DNA from 2 places in the Arthrobacter sp. AG258 genome. Region 1 is predicted to be linked to the other one. Evidence: riboswitches for the same ligand, from Rfam matches in the RefSeq annotation. Region 1 holds a riboswitch; the other holds the start of a gene.
The links. Region 1 has a riboswitch for glycine ahead of gcvP (aminomethyl-transferring glycine dehydrogenase). Riboswitches for the same ligand answer to the same signal wherever they lie in the genome.

Region 2: linked by a shared signal. The riboswitch ahead of gcvP (aminomethyl-transferring glycine dehydrogenase) and the one ahead of gcvP (aminomethyl-transferring glycine dehydrogenase) in region 1 are both predicted to bind glycine.

The regions. Positions count from the first base shown of each region.
Region 1 covers NZ_SOBI01000003.1:193,302-198,138, forward strand. Annotated here, with positions in the region: gene DFO47_RS07280 (hypothetical protein) at 1-777, opposite strand, end outside; gene cycA (D-serine/D-alanine/glycine transporter) at 856-2,382, opposite strand; glycine riboswitch at 2,527-2,625, opposite strand; glycine riboswitch at 2,916-3,016, shown strand; gene gcvP (aminomethyl-transferring glycine dehydrogenase) at 3,176-4,837, shown strand, end outside.
Region 2 covers NZ_SOBI01000009.1:191,515-196,351, forward strand. Annotated here, with positions in the region: gene gcvP (aminomethyl-transferring glycine dehydrogenase) at 1-1,300, opposite strand, end outside; glycine riboswitch at 1,490-1,586, opposite strand; gene DFO47_RS18210 (TetR/AcrR family transcriptional regulator) at 1,696-2,232, opposite strand; gene DFO47_RS18215 (MFS transporter) at 2,316-3,875, shown strand; gene DFO47_RS18220 (DNA starvation/stationary phase protection protein) at 3,951-4,430, opposite strand; gene DFO47_RS18225 (APC family permease) at 4,652-4,837, shown strand, end outside.

The sequences.
Region 1 (4,837 bases):
TTCCAGCGTCAGGTTGTCCGGCGCGGCAGCGGCGGTCAGCTCGCCGGGAATGGTGTCCGGCATCGGCCCAAAAGCCTCGCGGGCGTTCCTGGCCACTGCGCGGCCCATCATGAGGTTACCGGCTCCACCCACAACAGCCCCTATCCCGAAGGGAAGGGCGCGGCCAAATAACGCAGTGCCCTGCCGCTTCAGGAGGTTCTTCAGGAAGGCCGACTGGATCCGCTTACGGACGCTCCCGAATCCCGGCACCACCATCGACTTGGACAGAACGCTCCCCCAGGCATTGCCTGCGCTGTTGCCGGCTGCCTGGCCGCTGAGGGTCCCCAGCAGCGCAGTGCCCTCTTCGCCGAGCATGATGGCCATGACCATGGTGCCGGCTTTCTCCGGGTTGGTCAGCCTGATGCCGTGCAGTTCAGCCAGCGACGTTGCGTAAAGGGCCGTGGCTTCCAGGAAGCCAACGGTGGCGGCCGCGGAAAGTCCCAGCGACGCCACGGTTCCAACGCCGGGGACGACGGCGGTGGCACCCACCAGGGCGCCTCCTCCGGCTACAGCCCGGAGGTAGTCGCGTTCCGCGATGTCTGCCAACTGCGCGGCTGTTGCCCGCGGATGCTTCTTCTGGAGCCTCCGGATGTAGCCCACCACCAATGGCCGCTGGATCTGCACGGCCTTCAGGAGCATGTTGTGAACGCCGGGCTTGGGCTTGCCCTGGGCGTCAAACATCGCGTTATGGGCGGTTTCCTGTGCGATACGGAGTGCGGGGTTGCTGCGCCGGGCCATGGTCACCTTCATTCAAATCGACCTGCAGCGCGTGGCTGCCGTGTCATCCCATCCTAAGTGGATAAACACTAAGCATGCTTACACTTTTTGGGCCGGCTCTTCTGCGTCCGCGCGTTCGCCGCGGCGACCGGCGGCCTCGTCGGCCCGAAGCTCGGCCCGGAAGACCTCGAAGCGGGCCAGGTGCGCGGGACGGCGCCGGAGAATGGCCCACGCCACGCCGAGGATGACGAACCAGACGGGAGTCACCAGCAGGGCAGCGAGCGTGTCGGGCTGGGTGGTCAGGGCCCAGAGAACGAAGGCGAAGAACGCGTACACCACCCACACGGCGGGGATGCCACCGGGCATCTTGAACTTCGAGGCCGCGTGCAGGTGCGGGCGGCGACGCCGGAAAGAGATGTAGCTCGCGAGGATGATCGACCAGACAAAGACGAAGCAGACGGCCGACACGGTGGTCACCATTTCAAAGGCCATGCCAACATCCTGGCCCGCATACATGAGTACGACGCCGGACAGCAGCAGGACGCAGGACAGGAACAGCGCGTTGCTGGGCACCTTCCTCGTGGAGAGCCGGCTGAAGACACCGGGGGCGTCGCCTTCCTGGGCCAGGCCGAAGACCATGCGGGACGTGGAGTAGATGCCGGAGTTCGCAGAGGACATCGCCGAAGTGAGGACCACCAGGTTGACCACCGTGGCCGCGGCGCCGAGGCCGGCCAGGGAGAACATCCCGATGAAGGGGCTGTGGCCGGCGGCGAACTGGGTCCACGGGGTGACTGCCATGAGGATGACCAGCGCGCCGACATAGAAGAGCAGCACGCGGACGGGGATGGCGTTGATGGCCCTGGGCAGCGTGCGCTCGGGATTCTTGGCCTCGGCGGCGGTGGTGCCCACCAGTTCGATGCCCACGAAGGCGAATACTGCAATCTGGAATCCGGCCACGAAGCCCATGAACTCATTGGGGAAGAACCCGCCATGGCTCCACAGGTTGGTGAAGCTAGCCGTGCCTGCGTCGCTCTGGAAACCGGTGAAGATCATGAAAAGTCCCACGATGATCAGGGCCGCGATGGCGACGATCTTGATGAGGGCGAACCAGAACTCTGTCTCGCCGAACGCCTTGACCGTGGCGAGGTTCAGCAGCAGCAGGATGCCCACCGTGGCCAGGCCCGGGATCCAAAGCGGCAGCGCCGGCCAAAGTTCTTTTGAGTACCCGGCGATGGCGATGACGTCCGCGATTCCGGTGATCACCCAGCAGAACCAGTACGTCCACCCGGTGAAGAAGCCTGCCCACGGACCCAGGAGGTCGGCGGCGAAATCACTGAAGGACTTGTAGTTCAGGTTGCTCAGCAGCAACTCGCCCATGGCCCGCATGACGAAGAAAAGCATGAAGCCGATGATCATGTACACGAAGATCACGGAAGGTCCGGCGGCGGAAATGGTCTTGCCGGAACCCATGAACAGGCCTGTGCCGATCGCGCCACCAATGGCGATGAGCTGGATATGCCGGTTGGTGAGTTGCCGTTCCAGGTGGGGAGGCCCGCTGCGGGCCGCCGTGGCAGCACCCTGGCCGCGGGCTGGTTCGCTGTTGGACGTGGGGGGATGAATCGCCATGAGGAACTCCATCGATAAAGCGGCTTTTGGAGCCGCAAAGATTTGGTTCCTCCCCGCTCTGTTGTGGACCTGAGAGTTTCCGCAGCCAAAGCCGCTTGCACCGTCGGTGAGCCAAGGTCATGCCCGGCTGCTTTCCAGAGTTGCCTGTCCGCGGCGGTACGTGGGCCTGGGAGTTTCCTGGGGAGGGTTTGCTCCTACGGCGCCTGCTGGGTGTACCCGGCAGGACTCTCCCGCCGCAGGTCGAAGGCGTATTCAGTTGGAGGTCGGCGGCTTTTTGGGCCGCCGCCGGGCATGCACGGGACAGGCGCCGACTGGTAGGCCGCTCCGGATACGCTGAGCCAGCCACCGGCGGCGCCAATCCCGGGTTCAGTGTGGTGTCCGTCACGATCGAATGTCAAACCCCTTTCGACACAAGCGGGGAACGAAGGCATCACGCGCCCAGTCAAGCCCCTCACCGAACCTGCCCGATTTGCCACGGACGGGTCTATCCCGGTACCTTGTGAGCCGAATCACCCACATTTGAATAAGCCTTTCGAGCTGTGACGGGAGAGTCCTCCCGGCGAAACACCGGTCAGGCGCCGTAGGAGCAAATCCTCCCCAGGAATCTCTCAGGCCCCCGTACCGTCACGGCGAGGCGACTCTGGAAAGCAACCAGGCTCCGGCCTGGTTCACCGACGGTGCAAGCGGTCCCCTGCCAACAGCAGGCAACGCGGAATCTCTCAGGTCCAATACAGAGCGGGGAGGAACCCATCCCACGCCGTGCCACCCTGGCCGGCCAGACCTGGAGTTCCTCATGACGATTCATTCGCATCCAACATCCTTCGTGGACCGCCATATCGGCGCGCGCCGCCAGGCCGACATCGACACCATGCTCAAGGCCATCGGCTACGACAGCCTGGATGGCCTGGTTGACGTGGCCGTCCCCGCGCCCATCCGCCAGGAAACTGCGCTCAAGCTGACCGGCGCCCTCAGCGAGGTTGAAGTCCTCACGGAACTGCGGAAGCTTGCCGCCAAGAACAAGACGGCAGTCCAGATGATCGGCCAGGGTTACTACGACACCGTGACGCCGCCGGTGATCCGCCGCAACATCCTGGAATCCCCGGCCTGGTACACCGCCTACACGCCCTACCAGCCGGAAATCTCGCAGGGCCGGCTTGAGGCGCTGCTGAACTTCCAGACCATGGTGCAGGACCTGACGGCGCTCCCGATAGCCAACGCTTCCTTGCTGGATGAAGCCACCGCCGTGGCCGAGGCCGTGCTGCTGATGCGCCGCGCCAACAAGTCCGCGGCAGCCAAGGACGGCAAGACTGTCCTGGACATCGACGTACTTCCGCAGACCATCGCTATTGTCAGGGGCCGTGCGGAGGCGCTGGGCTTCGAGGTGGAGGTCGCGGACCTGTCCAAGGGCCTGCCCGAGGGTGCCATCAACGGCATCGTGCTGCAGCAGCCCGGCGCCTCCGGCCGCGTATGGGACCAGTCCGCCGTCATCACCGCTGCCAAGGACCGCGGCGCGCTGGTCACCGTGGCTGCGGACCTGCTGGCCCTGACACTGATCACACCTCCGGGCGAGCAGGGCGCGGACATTGCCGTCGGCTCCACCCAGCGTTTTGGCGTGCCGCTGTTCTTTGGGGGGCCGCACGCCGCCTACATGGCCGTCCAAAAGGGGATGGAACGTACCGTCCCGGGCAGGATCGTCGGCGTCTCCAAGGACAACGCCGGCACGCCTGCCTACCGGTTGGCCCTGCAGACCCGCGAGCAGCACATCCGCCGCGAGAAGGCCACGTCCAACATCTGCACCGCCCAGGCGCTGCTGGCCATCGTGTCCTCCTTCTACGCCGTTTACCACGGCCCCGACGGCCTGAAGGCGATCGCAGAGACCGTCCACAACAAGGCCAGGGTCCTGGCAACAGCACTCACGTCACTGGGCCGCGAACTGGTCACGGACTCCTTCTTCGACACCCTCACCGTCCGCGTTCCGGGCAAGGCCGCCAAGGTGGTCACCGCCGCTGAAGCCCGCGGCATCAACCTGCGCTTCATCGATCCGGACACGGTAGGCGTCTCCGTTGATGAGACGACGACGGCGGCAACACTTTCCGCCGTCGCCGTCGCCTTTGGCGCCGGTCCGGTGGGTGACGCTCAGGGATTCGAACTGCCCGACACTATTTTGCGCACCTCGGCCTATCTGCAGCACCCGGTGTTCAATACGCACCGGTCTGAAACCCAGTTGCTGCGTTACATCCGGAAGCTCTCGGACCGTGACCTGGCGCTGGACCGGACGATGATTCCGTTGGGTTCGTGCACCATGAAGTTGAACGCGACGGCCGAGATGGAGGCCATCTCCTGGCCGGAGTTCGCCTCGATCCACCCGTTCGCCCCGGACTCCCAGACCGAGGGCTGGCGCGAACTCATCACCGGCCTGGAAGCGGACCTGGCCACGATCACCGGGTATGACCAG
Region 2 (4,837 bases), on a different contig from region 1:
CGACGATGGCCGGCGTCGTGGTTTCGTCGAGGGAGATGCCTACGGTGTCGGCGTCGATGGGCCGCAGGTTGATGCCGCGGGCCTCGGCGTCGGAAATCACTGCTGACGCACGGCCGGCAACACGGACCGTCAGGGTGTCGAAGAAGGAAGTGTGCAGGACATCCAGGCCGGCGGCCTTGAGCGCCGCGGCGAGGGTACGGGCGTGGCCATGCGTCGTTTCCGCGATCGCCTTCAGCCCGTCCGGGCCGTGGTACACCGCGTACATGGACGCAACGATGGCCAGCAGCGCCTGGGCGGTGCAGATGTTGGACGTGGCCTTCTCGCGGCGGATGTGCTGCTCGCGGGTCTGCAAAGCCAGGCGGTAAGCGGGAACGCCGGCGTCGTCCTTGGACACCCCAACCAGGCGGCCGGGCAGGGAACGTTCCAGGCCCTTGCGGACAGCCATGTAGGCGGCGTGCGGCCCCCCAAAGAACAACGGCACACCAAAGCGCTGGGCCGAGCCAACGGCAATGTCCGCGCCCTGCTCGCCCGGAGGTGTGATCAGTGTCAGGGCCAGCAGGTCCGCAGCCACCGTAACCAGCGCGCCGCGGTCCTTGGCAGCGGTAATGACGGCGGACTGGTCCCACACCCGGCCGGAGGCGCCGGGCTGCTGCAGCACGACGCCATTGATGGCACCCTCCGGCAGGCCCTTGGACAGGTCCGCGACCTCCACCTCGAAGCCCAGCGCCTCGGCGCGACCCTGCACGATGGCGATGGTCTGCGGAAGAACGTCGATGTCCAGGACCGTCTTGCCGTCCTTCGCTGCCGCGGACTTGTTGGCGCGGCGCATCAGGAGCACGGCCTCGGCCACGGCGGTGGCTTCATCCAGCAGCGAGGCGTTGGCGATGGGCAGTCCCACCAGGTCCTGCACCATGGTCTGGAAGTTCAGCAGTGCCTCGAGCCGGCCCTGCGAGATTTCCGGCTGGTACGGGGTGTAGGCGGTGTACCAGGCCGGGGATTCCAGGATGTTGCGGCGGATCACCGGCGGCGTCACGGTGTCGTAGTAGCCCTGGCCGATCATCTGGACTGCCGTCTTGTTCTTGGCGGCAAGCTTCCGCAGTTCCGTGAGGACTTCAACCTCGCTGAGGGCGTCCTGCAGACGAAGGGCAGATTCCTGACGGATGACCTTGGGGACGGCGGTGTCAACCAGTGAGTCGACAGTGTCGTAGCCAACGGCTTTGAGCATGGTATCGACGTCGGCCTGGCGGCGCGCACCGATATGGCGGTCGACGAAAGTGGTGGAGGCTGGGCTAACCGGCACGAAGGAACTCCATTTACTCAGGCGGCGCAGGGTACGCCACAGCGATTCGGGTTCCTCCCCGCTCTGTATTGGACCTGAGAGTTTCCGCGGTGCCTGCCTGGCAGGACCCGCTTGCACCGTCGGTGAGCACACCGGCTCCGAATCCCCGATTGGGGGTCATGGGAACCGCCTGCTGCTTTCCAGAGGCGCCTCGCCGCGGCGGTACGGGGGCCTGCGAGATTCCTGGGGAGGATTTGCTCCTACGGCGCCTGCCTGTACACCGGCAGAACTCTCCCGCCGCAGATCAAAGGCTATTCACTTGTAAACCAGCCATGTGCTGGATCATGCGGGCCGGTGACAGCCCTCACAACATTCCATTGTCCTATGCCGCAACCCTTCCCGGCAAATGGCGGAGGCTACCTGCGAAGCCGCTCAAGGGCCGCCAGGAGTTCCTCCACGTCAGCCGCCGCTCCCCCTTGCGGCGCCGGACCCACGGACAACATGGCGTTGAAATACAGCCCGTCCCCCATATACAAGACCGCTTTGGCCAGCCCCGGCCCCACGTCGGCCGCGATCTCGTCCAGCCACCGCTGCTGGATGGCCGCGAAACGGCGCCGCGTTTCCTGGTGCGCCACTTCCGCCAGCCTGGTGGCGGCAACGATGGCCCGGTCCAGCGGAGTGTCCGCCCAGACGGAGGAGCGGATGAAGTAGGCCGCCGCCCCCTCGGCGGCCGCGGCCATGGCGTCGGCGTCCTCTTTGGCCAGCCCGTCCAGGCGGTCCAGCAGCACTTCGATGAGCGCTTCCTTGTTGGGGAAGTGGTACAGCAGTCCCCCCTTGGACACGCCTGCCTTTTTGGCCACCGCGTCGAGCGTGGCCGCCCGCTCCCCCACGTCGATCAAGAGGGTTTCGAAGGCGTCAAGGACCGCATCACGGGCTACAGGCTTTCGGGGCATGCTTCCCATCATGCCTTCCGCCGGCGTCGAAAAGGGAAACGGCAAGGTTTTAAACTGTACCGTCTGGACGGTATAGTTATTTTATGACGACTTCCCCTTCGACCTCGGCGCCTGCACGCAGCGGCGGAGCGGCCGGGCGGTCCCCGCGGCGCGACTGGCTCGCACTGGGGCTGCTGATGTTCCCGGTACTGCTCGTCGCCGTGGACAATACCGCCCTGACATTCGCCCTGCCCGCCATCACCCGCGCCCTGGAACCCTCCGGCGTGCACGTGTTGTGGATTATTGACGCTTATCCACTGGTATTGGCCGGTCTCCTGGTATCGATGGGAAGCCTTGGCGACAGGATTGGGCGGCGCCGGTTGCTCATTATCGGCAGCACGGGCTTTGCCGGATTGTCCGCCGCAACGGCTTTTGCGCCCTCCGCGGAGTGGCTGATCGCCGGAAGGGCCGCACTGGGGTTCTTCGGGGCGATGCTGATGCCCTCCACCTTGTCGCTGATCCGCAACATCTTCCCGGAGCCCAACCGCCGACGGATGGCCGTCGCCATCTGGGCTGCCGGATTCTCCGGCGGCGCAGCCTTGGGGCCGATCTTCGGCGGCTGGCTGGTGGAGCATTTCTGGTGGGGCGCCGTGTTCCTGGTGGCGGTGCCCCTGATGGTTCCCCTGCTGGCACTGGGCCGAACTTTCATCCCGGAATCCAAGGACCCGTCGCCGGGAAGAGTGGACGTCCCGAGCATCCTGTTGTCCATGCTGGTGATGGTCCCCATGGTCTACGGCATCAAGGATGTTGCCACCGAAGGTCCGGGCCTAACGGGCCTTGGCAGCATGGCGTTCGGCCTGGCGATGGGCGTGGTGTTCGTGCGGCGCCAGCACCGCCTGGAACACCCCCTGCTGGATATGTCGCTGTTCCGGAACCGGGTGTTCAGCATGGCCATCAGCGCCAACATCCTGGCCCTGTTTTCCTTCAACGGCTTCATCCTGTTCCTTGCCCAGCACCTCCAGCTCCTTGAGGGCCTGAGCCCGTCAGCGGCGGGCGTGGCGATGATTCCGGCGCTGGCAGCCACGGTGGCGGCCGGCTTGGTGGTGGTGCCGCTGGTTCGCAAGGTCCGCCCTGGCTACGTGGTGGCGGCGGGGCTGGCGTTCAGCGCCACGGGATACACCCTGGTGGCGTTTGGAAACCACGACGGCGGACCCGCGCTGCTGCTGGCAGCGCTCCTGGTCCTGGCGCTGGGCGTGGGGACGGCGGAGACCATTTCGAATGACCTCATCCTCGGCTCCGCGCCGCCGGAAAAGTCAGGGGCCGCCGCGGCGATCTCCGAAACCGGCTACGAGGTGGGCTCACTGCTGGGGACGGCCGTCCTTGGCTCCATCCTGACGGCCTCCTACCAGCACAACCTGCGCCTCCCGGCCGGATTGGATGGCATGCTCCCGGGCGCCTCGCTGCACAACGCGGGGGAAACGCTGGCCGGCGCCATGGAAGCGGCCGCCGTCCTGCCCGGTCCGCTGGCGGACGCGGTCCGGGACGCCGCGGCGGCGGCGTTCGATTCCGGCGTGCACGTCACGGCGGCAATTGGGCTGGTACTGATGGCGACGGCGGCAGTCCTCGCCGCCGTCGTGCTGCGGAAGGTACCCAAGGCCACCTGACCGCACGGGGACCGCAAAGGGCGCCCGGTGCCGGATGAGTTCCGGTACCGGGCGCCCTCGTGCGGGACGCTCGGCCTACTTGGAGTCGGCAGTGGTCACCTTGGCGGTTGGCTTCATGTTTTCAGCCTGCACCATCCAGGCAAACTGCTCGAGCCGGGCGATGAACTCGTGCAAAAGGTCCGCGGAGGTGGGATCTTCCTCATCCACCTCGTCGTGGACCTTGCGCATGGTGCCCACAGCGGCTTCCATAGCGGCAACGATCCGCTCAATGGCGTCCGCAGTGCTGATCAGCCCGTCAGGGAACTGGGCCAGGCTGGTGGTTTCGGCAACGGTGGAGCTGCGGCCGTCCGGGAGGGCGTGCAGGGCGCGCATCCGCTCGGCAGTATCGTCGGCGAACTGGCGGGCAGCGTCAACAATCTCATCGAGCTGCAGGTGCAGGTCGCGGAAGTTGGTGCCCACGATGTTCCAGTGCGCCTGCTTGCCCTGGATGTGGAGTTCGATCAGGTCGGCCAGGACTGCCTGCAGATTGTTGGTCAGTGTCGGTGAAGCTTTCATGCATCCTCCTCAAGTGGTCCAATATGGCTGACGCTACCAGCCGTGGGCTGCCCCGCGGCCGGCAATCCGGAAATTTCTCAGTGAGCTTACTAATTGTGGAAATCAGTCATAAACGAATGTGGTTCATATTGCGTCTTGCATCACAGGGCCGGCACCCTCATACTAAATGAACGCCATTCATATAGTGACCTCCGTCTCACAGCCTTTCAGAAAGTGGTGCCATGACAGAGACAATCCGCACCAGTACCTCCAAATCCGGCCCCCACGCCCACGCACCGTCCACGGGCGGCGTCAGCGCCAAGGGACTCAAGGGCGGGCAGCTCGGCCTGCTGGCCGTCGTCGTCCTGGGCATCTCAACCATTGCCCCCGCCTACACGCTTACCAGCGCGCTTGGACCCACCGTCAAC